DNA from 2 places in the Listeria sp. MAN/IMW/UF464 genome. Region 2 is predicted to be linked to the other one. Evidence: riboswitches for the same ligand, from Rfam matches in the RefSeq annotation. Region 2 holds a riboswitch; the other holds the start of a gene.
What was found. Region 2 has a riboswitch for thiamine pyrophosphate ahead of thiT (energy-coupled thiamine transporter ThiT). Riboswitches for the same ligand answer to the same signal wherever they lie in the genome.
Positions count from the first base shown of each region.

Region 1: linked by a shared signal. The riboswitch ahead of tenA (thiaminase II) and the one ahead of thiT (energy-coupled thiamine transporter ThiT) in region 2 are both predicted to bind thiamine pyrophosphate.

Region 1 is NZ_JBZWZP010000001.1:1,324,641-1,334,935, reverse strand. It holds gene AC4PG0_RS06815 (DUF6792 domain-containing protein) at 1-131, shown strand, start outside; gene AC4PG0_RS06810 (hypothetical protein) at 148-576, shown strand; gene AC4PG0_RS06805 (DUF262 domain-containing protein) at 839-2,500, shown strand; gene AC4PG0_RS06800 (hypothetical protein) at 2,546-3,346, shown strand; gene AC4PG0_RS06795 (ChbG/HpnK family deacetylase) at 3,420-4,205, shown strand; TPP riboswitch at 4,236-4,341, shown strand; gene tenA (thiaminase II) at 4,429-5,103, shown strand; gene thiM (hydroxyethylthiazole kinase) at 5,096-5,905, shown strand; gene thiD (bifunctional hydroxymethylpyrimidine kinase/phosphomethylpyrimidine kinase) at 5,902-6,705, shown strand; gene thiE (thiamine phosphate synthase) at 6,702-7,346, shown strand; gene AC4PG0_RS06770 (glycoside hydrolase family 1 protein) at 7,372-8,787, opposite strand; gene AC4PG0_RS06765 (hypothetical protein) at 8,996-9,187, opposite strand; gene AC4PG0_RS06760 (GAP family protein) at 9,510-10,169, shown strand.
Region 2 is NZ_JBZWZP010000001.1:268,661-278,955, forward strand. It holds gene dapA (4-hydroxy-tetrahydrodipicolinate synthase) at 1-351, shown strand, start outside; gene AC4PG0_RS01360 (ribonuclease J) at 371-2,038, shown strand; gene AC4PG0_RS01365 (dihydrolipoyl dehydrogenase family protein) at 2,126-3,466, shown strand; gene AC4PG0_RS01370 (hypothetical protein) at 3,519-4,169, shown strand; gene AC4PG0_RS01375 (ABC-F family ATP-binding cassette domain-containing protein) at 4,208-5,809, opposite strand; gene AC4PG0_RS01380 (MmcQ/YjbR family DNA-binding protein) at 5,949-6,332, shown strand; TPP riboswitch at 6,402-6,512, shown strand; gene thiT (energy-coupled thiamine transporter ThiT) at 6,580-7,140, shown strand; gene AC4PG0_RS01390 (betaine/proline/choline family ABC transporter ATP-binding protein) at 7,434-8,627, shown strand; gene AC4PG0_RS01395 (ABC transporter permease) at 8,631-9,287, shown strand; gene AC4PG0_RS01400 (osmoprotectant ABC transporter substrate-binding protein) at 9,289-10,215, shown strand; gene AC4PG0_RS01405 (ABC transporter permease) at 10,230-10,295, shown strand, end outside.

The DNA of each region.
Region 1 (10,295 bases), 1.1 Mb from region 2:
AAAAATATTATGAAATGAATCATCAGACACGTAGACTATTGAAAAATTTTCAAATAGAGCTTATTGATGCAGCGCAGTCTTTTCGAGAAACAGATACGCGTTTAGGAGAATGGATTTCTAATAACAATTAAAAGGAAGTGAGATTAAATGTATAGCAATACTTATCAACGTGAATACGCCCGTGCAATTGGGGATATATCTTATGATTTGAGCTATCAACTTCAAATTATTGAGCGAGAACTCAAGAAAAAAGATTTAACTGCCAAAGAACGTTCGAATTTACTTGTAGCAGAAAGTACTTTGAAAAAACAAGTTCAATTGAAAATCTTAAAGCTAGATGCAAAAAAATCAGTAGAAAAACTAACTCAGCAAGCTAGAGAAGAAATAGCTATAATTCAAAAAGGAAATGAAAAAATTGGAGATGAATTTAAATTTATTCAAGATAAATTAGCGGATGCATTTGAATCCAGAACTGCAAAAGCTGTTCAAAGTTGGATGAAGCATATCCGGGAAGAAGAATTGGAAGAGCAAAAAGAGGTTCTTGTTATTTGTAAAGAAAGTATCAGAATGGATTAATATAGCGACAAAAATTAAGCGAAGTCTAGTCTTGTGGGCCAATACATGAACGTGTGTTGGTTTTTTTACATATTCAAAAGTTAATTTTTAGTTTATTTATGTATTATTTCACTTAATTTGACAAAAAATATGTTTTTATATCTTTTTGATGCTATTTTTAATGGTCAAATGTAAATAATTAGTCACATTTAGAATCGTTATTTCTACTATAATAGAACTAGGAAGATAAATTTAAAATAAAGAATTTATGGGGGATGGAAGTATGAGCATTATTAATAGTAATTTTAGAAGTTTAGGGTCATACATAATGGAGAATGTTTACAAAATACCGGATTATCAAAGGGAATACTCTTGGGACGAAACTGAGTTAGAAGACTTATGGATGGATTTAAGTCAAATCATAAATGGTGAAACTGAAAGTCATTTTTTTGGACAAATTGTAATACACATCGATAAAAAAGTAGATGAAAAACTTATTATTGATGGGCAACAAAGAACAAGTACGACGGTTATTTTGTTAGCAGCAATGAGAGATTTATTTATAAAAATACATGATTGTGGTTGGGAAGATGCGCGTTTTGATGCTGAAGATATTACTACGAAATTTATTGGAAGATATACTCAAACTAGAGATGAACGTAAATTAATACTTGGTGAGAATGATAAAGAATACTTTTCAAATAGAATTCAATTTATGACGCCAGAAACAAAAAAGAAGCAAAAGTTAACTAACTCACAAAAAAGAATAGATTTTGCTTATGACTATTTTTATAAAAAACTAGAAAAATCCATGGACTCAGCTGAAACTTTGGAGAATAAATATACAGTTTTAAAAGAGTTTTTTAGTACTTTTACTGAAAAATGCTCTGTTATGTTTGTAGAAACAGATGACATAAATGAAGCTTTTATTATTTTTGAAACATTGAATGCTAGAGGAAGAGATTTAGAAACAGCTGATTTATTGAAGAATCATTTGTTTAGAGTTGCGAATAAGAAAATTGATGTTGTAAAAGAAGAATGGAAACAAATGTTAGAATTTCTTGGAAAGATTGATACTACTAAATATATCCGGCATTTTTGGAATTCCCAAAATTTATTTATTAGAGAAAAAGATTTGTATAAAGTAATAAGGAAAAAAATAACAACACCATTAGAAGCTAATAATTTTATGAAAGACTTACTGAAACTATCTGAAGTATATAGTGGCATGGTTAATCCAGCAGAAGATAATTTCTTTGATACGAATATTCAAAAAGTATTAGCTGATATAAATATACTTGGAGCTAAATCGTTTTATCCTATAATATTAGCGATGGTGAAGAAAGGTTATGATTTTAAAGAGATATACGATGTTCTCTCATGTATAGAAGTTTTAGTGGTAAGAAATTTCGTGGTTTCAGGATTAGTTGCAAATAAATATGAAATAGAGTTTTCGAAAATTGCTTTTAGAATTTATCAAGAAGATATTGAAGATTTTGCTGAGATTATGAGTTTATTACGGAGAAATATTGTAGCAGATAATGATTTTTTACATAATTTTTCCAGTTTTGAGATCAAAAATAAGCCTAGTATAAGATACATTTTGAAAAAGATTAATGATAGTTACTCGAAGGAACTTACTGTGTTAGATGATAATAATAAAGTTCATATTGAACATATAATGCCTGTAAAAGCGACTGATTGGGACATTATCAAAGAAGATCATGGTGAGTATTTATGGAAGCTGGGCAATCTTACTTTACTTGGTGGGGAATATAATAAAAAATCTACCAATAAAATATTTAATGAGAAAAAAGAAGTATATGAGTATTCGCAAGTACAGTTGACGAGAGAGCTATTGGACTACGAGGAATGGAATATAAAAACAATTAAAGAAAGACAACAAAGTTTGGCTGAGATAGCGGTTAATATTTGGAAGATTTAATTTAACTATTAGAAGATTGCACATGTCAGGAGATGAAAAGCAGCGTTGGAATTATCAATAAATATTCTAAATATTATTGGGATTCTTTTAGAAATAGGAGTTTCAATATATATTATTATTTCAGAAAAGAAGAAGAGCAAGAATCGAAATAGTGAAGCTGAAAATGATTTGATTCAACAAACGAATAATATTATAAATAATACGCAAGGAGATAATGCGTCATTTAATTATACTAACGTTCTTATGCAATCAAAATATCAAGAAAGAGCGTATCGAGAAATATTAAATGATTTAGGAGATAAAAAAGAAAACAAGCAGAAATCTAAATATGGAAAAAAGTGTTCATATTTAAGAAAAGTTATTAATATTGTCTGTTTGGGAATAGGTGGTTTTTGGGCATTTTATTATTTTGATTTAATGAAAATAACATCTTTCAATACCTATCTATTAAATGTGTTATTTCAAACCATTTATACATTAGCCACTTTTATTTTGATTTTTTCACTTTCCAATTTTGTTAAATTATTTCTAATTCATTTTAAAGAGTATAATTATATAGTTTTACGGAAAATCCAGTTATTCTTAACAACTCTTTTTGCACTGCTAGGTGCTACTATTTGGCTATATTTTGATTGGAGAGCGAATTTCAGACCATTATTTAATATGTACACTGAAAGTTCGTATTATACTTTAGGTATTATAATGCTTGGATTAGTATTTTATGTATTCCATCAAATGGCACAAAGTTTTTTATTAAATAATATTTGGGTTCCTAAAAAAGCAGTTAAAATATTATTTGTATCTTTAATTTTTAGTTTAGTAGCATCTATTTGTTTATTTATATGAATTATAGATATACTAAAATTAATAGTATTTGAATATCAGCATTTATTATTAAAATAGGAAAGGAGACCCACCCATGCCAAAACTAATCATCGACGCAGACGATTTCGGTCTATCCAAAGCCATCAACCACGGCATCATCGAAAGCTACAAAACCGGCATCACCACATCCACCTTACTCATGCCAAACCTAGAAACTGCCGATCACGCGATTGCTCTCGCAAAAGACCACCCAGACCTATTCATCGGGCAACACACAAACTTCCTACTCGGAAAACCGTGCGCGGACCCGGCTGAAATTCCGTCACTCGTCGACGAAAACGGGGAATTCCATCGTTCCAAATACTACCGGGCTAACCCAGAAATCAAATTCCAATACGAAGATGTGCGCACGGAAACTATCGCTCAAATGGAACGGTTCAAAGCGCTAACGGGTCACTACCCAGAACACATTGACTGCCACTCAATCGGTGATGAAACGGTTGACCAAGCTTTCTTTGATATTGCGCGTGAGTTCGGGATTCACACCACTTTAAAATACAGCGGCGATAAAAAATGGCCAGATCAGGAAGGTTATTTGCCAATTACTAAACTGCTCGAGTCGGGCGCACTCCCTTATACAAATGGCGGAGTCTCGGTTGAAAACTTCCTAAATGATGATTTCGGATTGCTGAAACTGGCACCAGATGAAATTGCTGAGATGCATTTTGATGTCGGTTTTTTGGATCAATTTGTGCTGGATAATTCTTCCTATACGTTGATGCGGTGCCGGGAACTTGCAACGATTTGTGACGTACGAGTGCGGGATTGGCTTCTTGAAAATGGGTTTGAGCTTATTACATTTGGGGATTTACAGCGGTAAAACTCTATGCTATGATGAACACAACTTAATAAGAAAAACTAGGGGGGCCGATTCTGGCTGAGATAGAAAGGTAATGCTTTCTGACCCTTTGAACCTGTTTGTTAGTGCAAGCGTAGGGAAGTGAATGTGAAAGTGACCGGAAAATTTATCGCGGCTGCTGTTTCTTTGCTTATGCTAAGGGACAGTGGGCGCTTTTTTTATTGTGCAAAAAGGAGGAGTTTAAGTGTTTGTTCACGGTTTTCAAGAAGAAGTAGGGGATTTATGGCAGGAAACGTTGCGGCATCCATTTGTGCGGAGTTTGGCGGATGGGACACTTGAGAAGGAGGCGTTTTACTATTATTTGCTTCAGGATGATTATTACTTGTCACATTTTGAGAAGGTGATTGAGAAAAGTGTGGAACAGGCGGGGACGGTGGAACTTGCTGCGGAAATGAGGGAAGTACAGGTGCGACTTCAGCAGTCGGAGTTGTTGATGCGCGAACAGTTTTATCCGCGGGTTGGGCTAACGGAGCGCGATTTTTCCGAGCGCAAACCGGCGCCAACAGCTTATCATTATACTTCTCATCTTTACCGGATGGCGGATTTTGGTAGTTTTGGGGTGACGATTGCTTCCCTTTTGCCTTGTTATGCGCTTTATGCTGATATGGGGAAAATGTACGAAGGGGCGCGGAGTTCGGAGCCATTTTATCAAGAGTTGTTGGATAGTTATGTGGATGAAAATTATCAAAAAGTGGTGTTGCAGCAGAAACGGTTGGTGGAACAGGCGGCGAGTATGGCGGATGCGCGGGAACTTGCTCTGATGAAGCAGGCTTTTCAAATCAGTGTGGAAATGGAATGGGCGTTTTTTGATATGGCTTATAAAAAACAAAATTGGCGTGGGAGTGTGAATTATGTTTGATTTTATGATGTTGGAAAAGGTGCGGGAAAAAGGGCCGTTGGTACATAATATTACGAATATCGTGGTTGCGAATGACTCGGCGAACGGCTTGCTTGCGATTGGTGCGTCACCGATTATGGCTTCTGCGAAAGAGGAAATGGATGAACTTGCGAAAATGGCGGATGTGCTCGTGATTAATATCGGAACGCTAGACGGGGAACTTGTTACAGCGATGAAAATTGCTGGACGTGCGGCAAATGTTGCTGGAACGCCGGTTGTGCTTGATCCGGTCGGTGTTGGCGCGACTTCATACCGTCGTAAAGTGGTGCAAGAATTATTGGCAGAAATTCAGTTTACGGCGATTCGTGGAAATGCGGGAGAGCTTGCGGCGATTGCTGGTGAAGCTTGGGAAGCGAAAGGCGTGGATGCGGGTGTTGGTTCGGCGGATGTGCTGAGCATTGCTGAAAAAGTGGCGAACGAATGGAGCACGGTTGTTATTATTAGCGGCGAAGTAGATGTGATTTCGGACGGGACGCGTTTTGCAAAAGTGGCTAATGGTAGCGCACTGCTTCCAAGAATTACTGGTTCTGGTTGTTTGCTGAGTGCGGTTTGCGGTAGTTTTATCGCCGTTCAGGAAGACGTTTTTCGAGCTAGTGTCGAAGCGTGCGCGAGTTATGCGGTGGCTTCTGAGTACGCGGAAATCGAGTTAGAAAGAAAACTTCCAGGCTCATTTCGACCACTATTTTTAGATGAACTGGCTAGCTGGTCGGTCGAAAAAACGCGTGCCAAAGCCAAAATCCAAGAAAGTGGTGAACGCAAATGATTTTCCCACAAGTATTAACGATAGCTGGTTCAGATTCTGGCGGCGGTGCGGGGATACAAGCGGACATCAAGACGTTTCAAGAGCGCAAGACCTTTGGAATGTCCGTCATCACGGCAATTACGGCGCAAAATACGTTAGGGGTAAAAGCAGTGCATAAAATCCCGGTAGAAATGATTCGCGAACAGTGCGACGCGATTGCAGAGGATTTCCAAGTGAACGCCGTGAAAACTGGGATGCTTGCGGATGCAGAAATTATCCGAGAAGTGGCGCGGAATATACGTTTGCACAACTTCCCAAATATCGTCATTGATCCCGTGATGATTGCAAAAGGTGGCACTGCTTTGCTTGAAAACGAGGCGACACAAGTGTTGAAAGATGAGCTTTTGCCACTTGGTACGATCATTACGCCGAATATTCCAGAAGCGGAAGAAATTCTGGGAGAAAAAATCACAACCAAGGCGGAAATCGAACAAGCTGCTAAGAAAATTTTTGATTTAGGTGTAAAAGTGGTTGTTATTAAAGGTGGGCATAGCGAAATGAGTGAGGCGTCTGATTTTTACTATGATGGCGAAATGACAAAATGGCTGACGAGCGAACGCTTTGATACGCCTCATACGCACGGGACGGGTTGCACTTTTTCGGCATGTATTGCGGCTGAACTTGCGAAAGGGAATTCCCTTTTAGACAGCGTCGTAGTTGCGAAAGAGTTCATCACGAGTGCGATTAAATATCCGCTTGGAATTGGTCACGGTCATGGTCCAACCAACCATTTTGCTTACCGATTGGAGGATGGGAAATGAGAGCTGAACTAGCTGTATATTTTATCGCTGGAACGCAAGACATTGTCCGTGGAACATTGCCAAGCGTGCTAGAAGAAGCACTGAAAGCCGGGATTACTTGTTTCCAATATCGCGAAAAAGGAGCAGGCGCACTCCAAACTGCCTCCGAAAGAAAAGAAATGGCGCTGGAATGCCAACAATTATGCGCAAAATATCAAGTGCCATTCATTATTAACGATGATGTTGCCCTAGCCCTCGAAATCGGCGCGGACGGCATCCATGTTGGGCAAAACGACGAGGAAATTCGCCAAGTTATCGCGAGTTGCGCCGGGAAAATGAAAATCGGGCTTTCGGTTCATTCGGTTAGTGAAGCAGAGGAGGCAGAACGACTTGGCTCGGTGGATTATATCGGCGTAGGACCAATTTTCCCCACAATTTCAAAAGCGGATGCAGAGCCAGTAAGTGGAACAGCAATTTTGGAAGAAATTCGTCGGGCTGGAATCAAGCTGCCAATTGTCGGGATTGGCGGAATTAATGAAACAAATTCAGCCGAGGTTCTCACAGCAGGTGCGGATGGGGTATCGGTTATTTCAGCGATTACTCGGTCGGAAGATTGCCAATCGGTTATCAAGCAATTAAAAAACCCAGGTTCCCCCTCCTAAAAGGGCAAACCTGGGTTTCTCATTTTTATAAATCTTCACCATTGGTAGCAATAACGTTCTTGTACCAATCAAAACTTTTCTTCTTATAACGATTTAGCGTACCTGTGCCGTCGTTGTTGCGATCGACATAGATAAAGCCGTAACGTTTCTTCATTTCAGCAGTGGAGGCACTAACAAGGTCGATACAGCCCCATGAAGTGTAACCCATCAGCTCAACGCCGTCTTTAATCGCTTCTTTTACTTGCGATAAATGGGCGCTCAAATAGTTAATACGATAGTCGTCATTTACTGTGTAATTGCCGTTTTCGTCTTGTTCTAGTTGGTCGATAGCGCCAAGACCGTTTTCTACGATGAAAAGTGGTTTTTGGTATCTATCCCAGAATTCGTTTAGGACAACGCGTAAACCTTTAGGGTCGATTTGCCAACCCCATTCGGATGCTTCTAGGTAAGGGTTTTGCACGCCTCCTAGGATGTTTCCTGCGCCAGCTTTGCGTTTCGACTCGTCAGCTGTTTCAGTTGTGCTCATGTAATAGCTGAAGGAAATGAAATCTACAGTGTTTTTAAGGATTTCTAAGTCTTCTTCTGTTACGTCTAATTCAATATTATTTTCTCTGAAATAGCGTTTCATGTAGCCAGGATAAGCGCCGCGAACATGAACATCGGAGAAGAAGTAGTTTTTGCGCTCTGCTTCCATAACAGCGATAATATCATCTGGGTTGGAAGTTAGCGGATAAGTTGGCATTGCTAGAACCATACAGCCGATTTGAGCTTCTGGCATGATTTCGTGACCAATTTTTGTAGCCAGCGCGCTCGCCACAAGTTCGTGGTGGACAGCTTGGTATAGGTCTTTTTGTGATAATTTATCTGGGCTTGTAGAAATACCGCCACTCATGAATGGTGCGTGTAAAATCGAGTTGATTTCATTAAAAGTGAGCCAATATTTTACTTTGCCTTTGTAGCGATTAAATACAGTGCGGACATAGTTTTCATAGAAGTCGATCATTTTTCTATTTACCCAGCCGTCGTAAGTTTTCGATAAGTGAAGTGGTGTTTCATAGTGAGATAAAGTGATTAGCGGTTCAATATTATGTGCTAGAAGTTCGTCGAATAAATCATCGTAAAATTGTAGTCCTGCTTCGTTTGGCTCAGTTTCATCACCATTTGGGAAGATACGGGACCAAGCGATGGAAGTACGGAAAACCTTGAAGCCCATTTCAGCAAAAAGTTTCACGTCGTCTTTGTAACGATGATAAAAGTCGATTCCTTCTAATTTTAAGTTATCTGGTGTTGGACCGTCAGTAATTTGACCGAATCCGCCTTTTGGAGTAACATCTTGAACGGAAAGTCCTTTTCCATCAACGTTGTAAGCGCCTTCGAATTGATTTGCGGCAGCAGCTCCACCCCATAAAAAGTTGGCTGGAAATCCAGTATTTGTATGCATGTTAAAAACTCCTTTTCTACATTTTAAAGTATCTATAAAAAAAAACCAAATACTTTTCTAAATAAATGCAGAGAAACATTGTACTTAGAAAAATATTTGGTTATGCCCGGCTTGCGTCGGTAACATTCCGATTTATAATTAAAATATAGCAAAAATAACTAGGATAGTCAACGGAAACAGATAACATCTACTCTGTTTGGAGCGGATGTTATTTACGTTTAGAAAGAGTGAGCATACCGAATAAAATGCTTGCTGTGCTCGCGGATTCGTCTGTTTTTGTTGAATTTGATTGTCTTACAGAACTGACTTGCTCTTGTGCTATTCCTGCGTTCAGTTGTTGTTCTGGACTGGTCACAGTATCAATTTGCGCCAGTACGTCATTATGGGTTACTTTTTTCATAATATTTCCACCTGTCTCTGTATTTGAACGAACAATAGAAATTATACTATTATTATAGCCCTAACATGAATTTCCATTTTTAGTCACCGATTCCATAATGGGAGTTTTTATATAAAAATAGACTTTTAGAAGAATAACTTTGCTTGAAAAGTAGCGTTTTAGTGCATTTAATGAGCTGTTTATGGCAAATGTATTGTATTGTTTTTTTGGGGAAGAACATAAGGAATGATATAGTGACAATTGTTTGTTAGTGAGTATAAGAGGGAAAAAGGTAGATTGAATGATAAGGATTTGTAAAAAAATGTATAGAGGGGGAGTCAGTGTGGGTTCAGCTTTTTCAGCTATTTTGTCACCGGCAGTAGGTATTTTAATTAGTCCATTTCCAATTGTTGGGCTTATTTTGATTTTACTGAGCAACAAGGCACGGATTAACAGTATTTTTTATACGGTTGGTTGGATTGTTGGGAATATTGCTATTTTCTTTATTGGGTTATTTTTAATGAGTTCGGCGGTTAGTTCGTCCGGAGATCAGTCAACCTTGGTCAAAGTGGTACTTATTGTGTTAGGGGTTTTACTTATTTTGCTCGGTGCGCATGATTTTACGAAACGTCCGAAAAACGGGGAGAAAGCTGCAACACCAAAATGGTTTGAAAAAATGAGCAATATTAAACCAGTTGGCGCGATGATTTTTGCTTTCTTATTATCTGCGGTGAATCCTAAGAATATGTTGCTTTCTCTGACTGCGGGTGTTAGTGTTGGGGCGCTGAATTTAACTGGCGGGCAGGAAACAACGGCAACTATTATTTTTGGAATTATCGCTTGTTGTTCGATTTACATCCCAACGATTGCTTTCTTACTGGCTGGGAATCGACTTAACAACGCATTAGATAGTACGCGTAAATGGCTTATCCAAAACAATTCCGTGATCATGGCTGTACTGTTCTTGTTTATCGGTCTAAGTGTTATTAGTAAGGCATTTTAAATGATAAAAGGGCTACTTGTTCTCAAGGATTAGTAGCTTTTTTTTATTTAAAAATGCAGACTGTTCACATAATGTCTACATACTATGAAAACGTTTTATGCTAATATGGCTTCACTTGTTCATTTA
Region 2 (10,295 bases):
GCTGAAACTTCCGATGATTTCCTCGTATACAGTGGAGATGACAGCTTAACCTTGCCAATTTTAGCAGTTGGAGGGAATGGCGTAATTTCCGTTGCAAGTCATGTGGTAGGAAATGAAATGCAAGAAATGATGCAAGCGTTTGAAAGCGGGGACGTAAAAAAAGCAGCAAGTATACATCGCTCGTTATTACCATTAATGAACGGTCTTTTCTCTGTGCCAAACCCAGCGCCAACTAAATACTTATTAAATCAACAAGGTATTAGCGTTGGACATGTTAGATTACCACTTGTAGATTTGAATGCTGAACAAGGAACGAAATTACAAGCTATATTAGAAGGACTTTCTAAATAGTTCAAAGGAGGTCTACGCTTTGACAATAAAAAAAGCGAAAAACATAAAAATCATTCCACTCGGCGGTGTCGATGAAAGTGGCAAAAATTTATATGTAGTAGAAATAGACGAAGATATCTTTATATTAGATGCGGGCTTAATGTTCCCAGAAAACGAATTACTGGGAATCGATATTGTTATCCCTGATTTCAAATATTTAGAAGAAAACAAAGACAGAGTGAAAGCCATTTTCTTAACTCATGGTCATGAAGATGCGATTGGTGCACTGCCATACTTACTTCAAAAAATTAAAGCACCTGTTTACGGTACTGAGCTAACAATTGCACTTGCAAAGTCAGCGCTTAAAGAGCACCGCAAACTACGCTTTAAAAATTTCCATGTTGTTGATGCAGAAACAACCTTATCTTTTTCTAAAATTGATGTGTCATTCTTCCGTACGACACATACAATTCCTGATTCTGTCGGGATTGTACTTGAAACAAGTGAAGGTTCCATCATTTATACTGGTGACTTTAAATTTGATCAATCAGCCAAAGATGGATATGCTTCTGATTTAAGTCATATTGCCGAATTTGGTGAAAAAGGAGTACTTGCTTTACTTTCAGATAGTTCAGAAGCAGAGCATCCTGGCACCACATCAAGCGACAGTTTAATTGAAGAAGAAATTAGACATGCTTTTAGAATGGCAGATGGTAGAATTATTGTTGCTTGTGTGGCTTCTAATTTGATTCGTTTGCAGCAAGTACTTGACGCATCCGTTGCTACTAAACGTAAAGTCGCTATTGTTGGTAAAGAATTAGAGCGTGTATTTGAAATAGCAGGTAGCTTAGGTAAAATCGTTATTGAGGAAGACTTGATTATTCCTCTAAAAGAACTTAAAAAATATAATGATGAAGAAATCACTATTATTGAAACAGGAAACTTAGGTGAACCAATTCAATCATTACAACTAATGACTAAAGGTAACCACCCTCAATTTAATATTAAACCAGGAGATACGGTTTATATTACAACAACTCCATCACCATCACTTGAAACGATGATGGCGAAAACGATGGATATGCTCTATAAAGCTGGAGCAAAAGTATTAACGATGAGCAATAATCTTTTTATCTCTGGCCATGCAAGCCAAGAAGATTTGAAATTAATGCTTAACTTGTTAAAACCTAGATATTTCGTTCCTGTTCACGGTGAATACCGGATGTTAATTAGTCATGCGAAATTAGCTCATGAAGTTGGCATAGCGAAATCAGAAGTATTTATTGTCGGTAAAGGTGAAATTTTAGAATATAAAAATGATAAAATGACTGCTGGAAACCGTGTCTATTCTGGAAATACACTAATTGATGGGTTAGGTGTAGGAGACGTTGGAAACATCGTACTGAGAGACCGTAAGTTACTTTCTGAAGATGGTATTTTCATCGTAGTTGTTACGCTTAATCGTAAAACTAAAACAATTACTTCCGGACCAGAAATCATTTCACGTGGCTTTATCTATGTGCGTGAATCTGAGCATTTAATTGAAGAATCATCCAAAGTCGTAACAAAAATCGTCGAAAAAAACCTCCAAGAAACTGGCTTTGAATGGGCTAAATTAAAACAAGATATTCGCGATCAATTAAATCGCTACCTATTTGAGCAAACAAAACGACGTCCAATGATCTTACCAATCATTATGGAAGTCTAGTATGAACTGCTGCACCTCGATGTGCAGCAGTTTTTTTCGTTTAAAAGTAAAATAGAGGGGAAAACAAGCTAGGAAGGAGTGATTCAATTGACAGAATTTACATATGATGTAGTTATAATCGGAAGTGGTGCTAGTGGAACAACCGTGGCTTTTGAAGCGCAGGCAGCCGGTCTAAAAGTAGCGATTGTGGAAGAGCGTAGTTGGGGCGGCACATGTGTCCTTAGAGGCTGTGACCCCAAAAAAGTGTTAGTCGGGGCAGCAGAAGCAAGAAATCTTTCCACAAGATTACGTGGCAAAGGTATTAAAGAAGCGGCAACAATCAGCTGGACAGATTTAATGGCATTCAAAGAAACATTTGTAGAAGATGTGCCTGAAAGTCGCTTGGAAAGTTTTCAAGAAGCTGGGATTGAAACGTTTTTTGGACCAGCAAGTTTTCAAAACGAAAATACTTTGCAAGTTGGTAACGACATACTAAGTGCTAAAAAAATAGTGATTGCAACCGGCGCAACACCAAATACACTTAAAGTAGAAGGTCAAGAACATATTCAAACGAGTGATGATTTCTTATCACTTGAAAAACTTCCGGATTCAGTTGTTTTTATCGGTGGTGGTTATATTTCTTTTGAATTTGCATCAATTGCGCTAGCTGCAGGGAGAGATGTGCATATAATTCATCATAATAGCGAACCATTAAAGAAATTCGATCCCGATTTTGTAGCTGCCTTAGTTGCTACACTAAAAGAAGAAGGCATTCATTTCCATTTTGATACTGATATTACTAAAATTAATAAAAATGGTGAAAAACTTCATATCGAAGGTAAAAATGGCTTTTCACTTGAAACGGACTTAATTATCGGAGCAACTGGAAGAACGCCCAATATTGCTCATTTAGCTCTAGATAAAGCAAACATAGACTATACCAAAAAAGGCATTACAGTAAACGAGAAACTACAAACACCTAACCACGCACATATTTATGCATGTGGTGATGTAGCCGCTACAAAAGGCGCTCCGTTAACACCAGTTGTCAGTATGGAAGCAGCATTAGTAGCAAAAAATATTTTAGGCGGCAATGAAAAAATCGATTATCCTGCCATACCAAGCGTTGTTTTTACTAGTCCAAAACTTGCAAGCATTGGCATAAGCATGGAAGAAGCAAACGCCAATCCAGAAAAATATCAAATTAAAAACCATGATACAACGAACTGGTATACGTACAGAAGAACGAACGAAAAAATCGCCCTCGCAAAAATCATAGAAGACCGCGAAACTGGTCAAATTAAAGGTGCTCACTTCCTAAGTGAAGAGGCGGATTATATGGTAAATTATATCGCTATCCTAATGAAAGCTAACTTAACTTTGGCTGATTTACAGTCTGTCATATTTGCATATCCATCACCTGCAAGTGATTTAACTGCTTTGAACTAGAGCTTAAATATGTTATAGTGAGGGAGAAATTCGCATAAAAGGAGCAAATTAGATGGAAATTTGGATTATTGCCGGAATATGTGCATTCTTAATTTTTATCAGCGGTATTGTTGTGTTATTTTTCCCAGCCAAGCGAAAAATCGGTGCAATTTTAACAAGCGCTGGAATGTTATTATTGGTTGGTTCTATTATTGGCATCATTGTTAGTTTTTCACATTACCAACAAGTTCAAAATGATGTATTCAATTATTCTTCTAAAGGTACAAGCCAAGCTACTGCAGAAGAAACAAAAACCTATCAAATAAACTATGAAGATTCCGCAGATAATATTAAGAAAAAAATCACCTCTGTCACGGTCGAAAAGAAAGAAACCTATTCAACAGTAGAAGGCAAGTCAGTTCCTGGCAGTATCACAATACAATTAGAACTAACAAACAATGCAGCTAAAACTCTCGAAACCTATCCGAATCAAGGTCAACTTGAAGCTAATAAAATGGATATAAATGGAGGAGACGCTGTTCTATCTGATTTTGAAACCACAGAAATCGAACCTGGTAAAACAGTAAAAGGAACAATCGTTTTTCCAGTAGAAAAATTAGATAAAGTTTCTGATATTACTTGGATTTCTTATAGTTTCCTAAGCTATTTAAAAGATTCTTCAACACCAATTACAACAGAAACAGGTAAAATCGAACTTAAATAAAAAAACAATATCCCGGAAATGGGATATTGTTTTTTTATTTATTCAGCTACATTCATAACTTCTTTTAAATATTCATCATAAGAAATTTCTTTATTATAAAATTGATCTTTTGATAAATTAATAATACGAGTAGCGATTGTTTGTAGCAATTGATGGTCATGCGATGCAAAGATCATAGCGCCTTTGAACGCTTCAAGACCATTATTTAACGCAGTGATTGATTCTAAGTCCAAGTGGTTAGTAGGTTCATCAAGTAAAAGAACATTTGAACCTGAAAGCATCATTTTGGATAACATACAACGAACTTTTTCTCCACCAGATAAAACGCGTACTTTTTTCAGTACTTCATCACCACTGAATAGCATACGGCCAAGGAAGCCGCGTAAGAATGCTTCACTATCATCTTCAGGAGAGAACTGACGTAACCATTCCACAAGACTCATGTCGTTTTCCTCAAAGAACTCTGAGTTATCTTTCGGGAAATAGCTTTGGCTTGTTGTGATGCCCCATTTATAGCTACCTTCATCAGGTTCCATTTCACCAGCAAGGATTTGGAAAAGAACGGTTTTAGCAACTTCATCATCGCCAACTAAAGCAACTTTGTCATTACGGTTAATCGAGAAGGAAAGATTATCAAGAATCTTCACACCATCAATTGTTTTAGACAAGTTTGTTACTGTTAGAAGGTCGTTCCCAACTTCACGGTCCGGTTTGAACTGAATGAAAGGGTAACGACGACTAGAAGGTTGAATATCTTCCAGCGTGATTTTTTCGAGCATTTTTTTACGACTTGTTGCTTGTTTGGATTTCGATGCATTCGCACTGAAACGAGCAATAAAGTCTTGTAATTCTTTCATTTTTTCTTCTTTTTTCTTATTACGATCGCCCATCATTGTTTGTGCTAATTGGCTTGATTCATACCAGAAATCATAGTTTCCGACATATAATTTAATTTTGCTGAAATCAAGATCCGCAATGTGCGTACATACTTTATTTAAGAAGTGACGGTCATGGGATACTACGATAACAGTATTATCAAAGTTGATTAAAAATTCTTCCAACCAGTGAATCGCACGGATGTCAAGGTGGTTGGTAGGCTCATCCAGAAGTAAGATATCTGGTTTACCGAATAAAGCTTGCGCAAGAAGCACTTTCACTTTTTCTCCACCAGTTAAATCTTTCATTAGTTTGCCGTGTAAGTCAGTAGGGATACCTAAGCCATTTAATAAAACAGCGGCGTCAGATTCTGCTTCCCAACCATCTAATTCAGCAAATTCGCCTTCAAGTTCAGCAGCGCGAATACCATCTTCATCACTGAAATCTTCTTTCATGTAAATGGCATTTTTTTCGTCCATAATTTTGTATAGACGTTCATGTCCCATTATTACAGTGTTAAGAACAAGTTCATCATCATACTGGAAATGATCTTGGCGAAGGACAGCGAGACGCTCACCTGAACCAATATGCACATTACCACTTTGAGAATCAAGCTCGCCAGAAAGCACTTTTAGGAACGTTGATTTACCAGCACCGTTTGCTCCAATAAGACCATAACAGTTACCTGGTAAAAATTTAATTGAAACATCTTCAAATAGCTTTTTATCGCCGTAGCGTAAGCCAACATTATTTACAGTTAACATTTTCTTCCTCCAATACTAAGTTACTTCTTCTTGAAATCAGAAAAAGCACAATTACTTCTATTTTAACATGGTTAGTTCAGCAAAGAAAGCTTACACGCATAAATAAATGTTATAATTGAAAAATAAGGAGGGAAGCTAAATGGATTATCAGCAAACTTTACAAGAAAAAGTCGCGCTTTGCCTTAGTTTGCAAGGTGCAAAGGAAACATTTCCATTTGATTCTAAAACACATGCTTTAACAATTGGCGCGAAAATATTTGCGCTCATCCATATGTATCACGGGGATTTATATGTCAGTGTTAAATGCCAGCCTGAGAGAATTGATTTATTGCGCGATGAATATATGAGTATAAAACCCGGCTATCACTTAAATAAAAAACATTGGATTACACTTGTGATTAATGAAGAATATGATGTCGAAGCGGAAACAGAATTTGCTTTAATTAAAAATAGTTATCAGCTGATTTTTGATAAACTACCAAAAAAAGCTAAAAACACTGTAAGATTTTCTGCAAATGATTAAAGAAAACAAATAATTCTTTACAAAAAAACATCTCATGCTATAATGATTGTTGTACGATAATTTCATAGACGTTACCACAGGGGGGGCTTCTTAGCTGAGATTGAATCCGCGTGTTTTTGGATTCTGACCCTTTGAACCTGTTCGTTAATACGAGCGTAGGGATTGTGGCGATTGCATTTCTAACAATAGAAACTGCTTTCTTCTGGGGTACGTTTTTGACCAAAAAGAAGAGGGGAGTTTATTTTTTATGCAAAACAAACGATTAATTATTTTACTTGAATGTGCTATCTTTGCTGCAGTTGCGATGGTACTAAGCTTTATCCCGCTAGACATTGGTTCCAGTTTTTCGATTTCACTAGGAATGATTCCAATGTACGTTATTGCAATTCGTCGCGGTTTTTGGGCGGCTGGATTTGCTGGGCTTTTATGGGGGTTACTACATTTTTTAACAGGGAAAGCTTATATTTTAATGCCATCTCAGGCAATTATTGAATATATCCTAGCCTTCAGTTTTATTGCTTTCAGCGGCGTATTTAGTAAACAAGTTCGAAGTAATTTAGCTGCTAACCAATTAAAAAAAGCCATCGAGTGGGCGTGGGGAACCATGATTATTGGTGGTGTGGCTAGATATTTCTGGCATTATGTAGCTGGCGTTTTATTTTGGGGCGCTTATGCTTTTCAAGGTTGGGGAGCACAACTATTTTCAGCAGTGATGAACGGAGCTAGCTGCCTCGGAACCGTCGTCGTTTGTGGAATAGTTATTTCGATACTACTCAAAACAACGCCTAAATTATTCTTACCTAAATAAAGGAAAGCCCTGTTAGTAAATGCTAATAGGGCTTTTTAGTATGTTATAATAGAATAAATACTGTATTACAGCTTAACACAATGCTCATTTTTACGATTATAAGTTTAGCAGCGATGTTCTTTACGTGCCACAAGTACGAAATCATCTTGTTTAGTAACTTCCGTTTGAATGCCACACTGTCTTTAAGCTGTTTTTTTGTATTTAAAAAGTTTAAATCATTACTAGTTAGGGAAAAGATTTACCGATTGCCAATTTTTTTGGTAGTGGTAAAGAAAAAATGGAGGTGTATAAGCGTGTTAAAATTCGAACACGTAACGAAGACTTATAAAGGGGGCAAAAAAGCTGTTAATGATCTAACACTTAACATCGATAAAGGAGAATTTGTTTGTTTTATCGGTCCAAGTGGTTGTGGGAAAACGACGACAATGAAGATGATTAACCGGCTTATTGAACCTACAGAAGGAAAAATATTTATTAATGATAAAGACATCATGGCGGAAGATCCCGTCAAACTAAGACGTTCTATTGGTTATGTTATTCAGCAAATTGGCTTGATGCCACATATGACGATTAGAGAGAATATCGTCCTTGTACCAAAATTACTTAAATGGTCCGAAGAGAAAAAACAAGAACGGGCGAAAGAATTAATTAAATTAGTTGATTTGCCAGAAGAGTTTTTAGACCGCTATCCTTATGAATTAAGTGGTGGACAACAACAACGTATCGGTGTTTTGCGAGCGCTTGCAGCAGAACAAAATTTAATTCTAATGGATGAACCATTCGGAGCACTGGATCCAATTACTCGGGATTCTCTACAAGAAGAATTCAAGAATTTACAAAAAGAACTTGGAAAAACAATTATTTTCGTTACCCACGATATGGATGAAGCGATTAAACTCGCAGACCGTATCGTTATTATGAAAGCTGGCGAAATCGTTCAGTTTGATACACCAGATGAAATTCTACGTAACCCGGCAAATTCATTTGTAGAAGATTTCATTGGTAAAGACCGTCTAATTGAGGCAAAACCTGATGTTACACAAGTAGCACAAATTATGAACACGAATCCAGTGTCTATTACAGCAGATAAATCTCTACAAGCTGCCATTACAGTCATGAAAGAAAAACGAGTAGATACGTTACTTGTAGTGGATGAAGGTAATGTGTTAAAAGGATTTATAGATGTAGAACAAATCGATTTAAATCGTCGCACAGCAACTTCTGTTATGGATATTATCGAGAAAAATGTATTTTACGTGTATGAAGATACCTTACTCCGTGATACTGTACAACGGATTCTAAAACGTGGTTATAAATATATTCCTGTAGTTGACAAGGACAAACGCCTTGTTGGGATTGTAACTCGTGCCAGTTTAGTAGATATTGTTTATGATTCCATTTGGGGAACGATAGATGATGTGGCAGAAAATCAGGAGGAACAAGCGGATTCCGAAACGACAGAACCAGAAATGAAGCAGGAGGGATAAGCTATGGACGCAATTGTTACTTTTTTTCAAGAAAACGGCCATAACTTGCTTGTTCAAACATGGCAACATCTTTTCATCTCCTTATCTGCTGTAATTTTAGGGATTGCAGTTGCCGTTCCTGTTGGAATTTTACTGACGCGTTCACCAAAAGTAGCAAATTTTGTTATTGGCGTGGTTAGTGTTCTTCAAACGGTTCCTTCACTCGCTATTTTAGCATTTATTATCCCGTTTCTTGGGGTCGGTACATTACCAGCGATTATTGCACTGTTTATTTACGCACTTTTACCAATCCTGCGTAATACTTTTATTGGAGTTCGAGGAGTCGATAAAAATTTAATCGAATCTGGTCGTGGTATGGGCATGACGAATTGGCAATTAATCATTAATGTCGAAATCCCTAACTCTATATCAGTAATTATGGCTGGTATTCGTTTATCAGCTGTATACGTTATCGCTTGGGCAACACTTGCTTCCTATATTGGAGCTGGTGGACTTGGAGACTTTATTTTTAATGGCTTAAACTTATATCGTCCAGATTTAATTCTTGGCGGAGCAATCCCAGTAACTATTTTAGCCCTTGTAGTAGAATTCGCGCTTGGAAAATTAGAGTATCGTTTAACTCCAAAAGCCATCCGTGAAGCTCAGGAAGGGGGAGAATAACATGAAGAAAAAATTTATCGCGCTATTCAGTGTATTACTACTAACTAGTTCTCTTTTCTTATCTAGCTGCTCTTTACCAGGACTTGGAGGCAGTTCTAAAGATACAATACGCATTGGAGCAATGGCCACGACAGAATCACAAATCGTTTCCAATATTTTAAAAGAATTAATCGAACATGACACTGGCCTAAAAGTAGAAATTGTAAATAACCTCGGATCAACTATCGTTCAGCACCAAGCCATGTTAAATGGTGATGTGGATATTACAGCGACAAGATATACCGGAACAGACTTAGTTGGGCCTCTTGGAGAAGATGCTATTAAAGATCCTGAAAAAGCTTTAGCAGCAGTAAAAAAAGGATTTGAAGAGCGTTTCCACCAAACATGGTTTGATTCTTATGGCTTTGCTAATACGTATGTGTTTATGGTACGCCAAGATACTGCTAAAAAATACAACTTAACTACAGTTAGCGACATGCGTAAAGTAGAAAATGAGCTTACTGCTGGGGTCGATAATTCTTGGATGGAACGTGAAGGAGATGGTTATAAAGCATTTTCAAAAGCTTATGACATCGAGTTCAAGAAAATTTTCCCAATGCAAATCGGCTTAATTTATACCGCACTTAAAAACAATCAAATGGATGTGGCACTTGGTTATTCAACAGACGGCCGTATCCCAACATATAACTTGAAATTACTAAAAGATGATAAAAAATTCTTCCCACCATACGATGCTTCAGCTCTAGCAACAGATGAAATTTTAAAGAAACATCCAGAATTAAAAACTACTATCAATAAGTTAAAAGGTAAAATTTCAACAGAAGAAATGCAAAAGCTTAATTATGAAGCAGATGGTAAATTAAAAGAACCATCCATCGTAGCGCAAGAATTCTTGCAAAAAAATAATTACTTTGAAGGTAAAAACTAAGGAGGTGCCAAAAGATGGACACATTAAAACAATTAATTGATTATTACCAAACAAATGGAAGTTATGTCATGGAAGAGTTC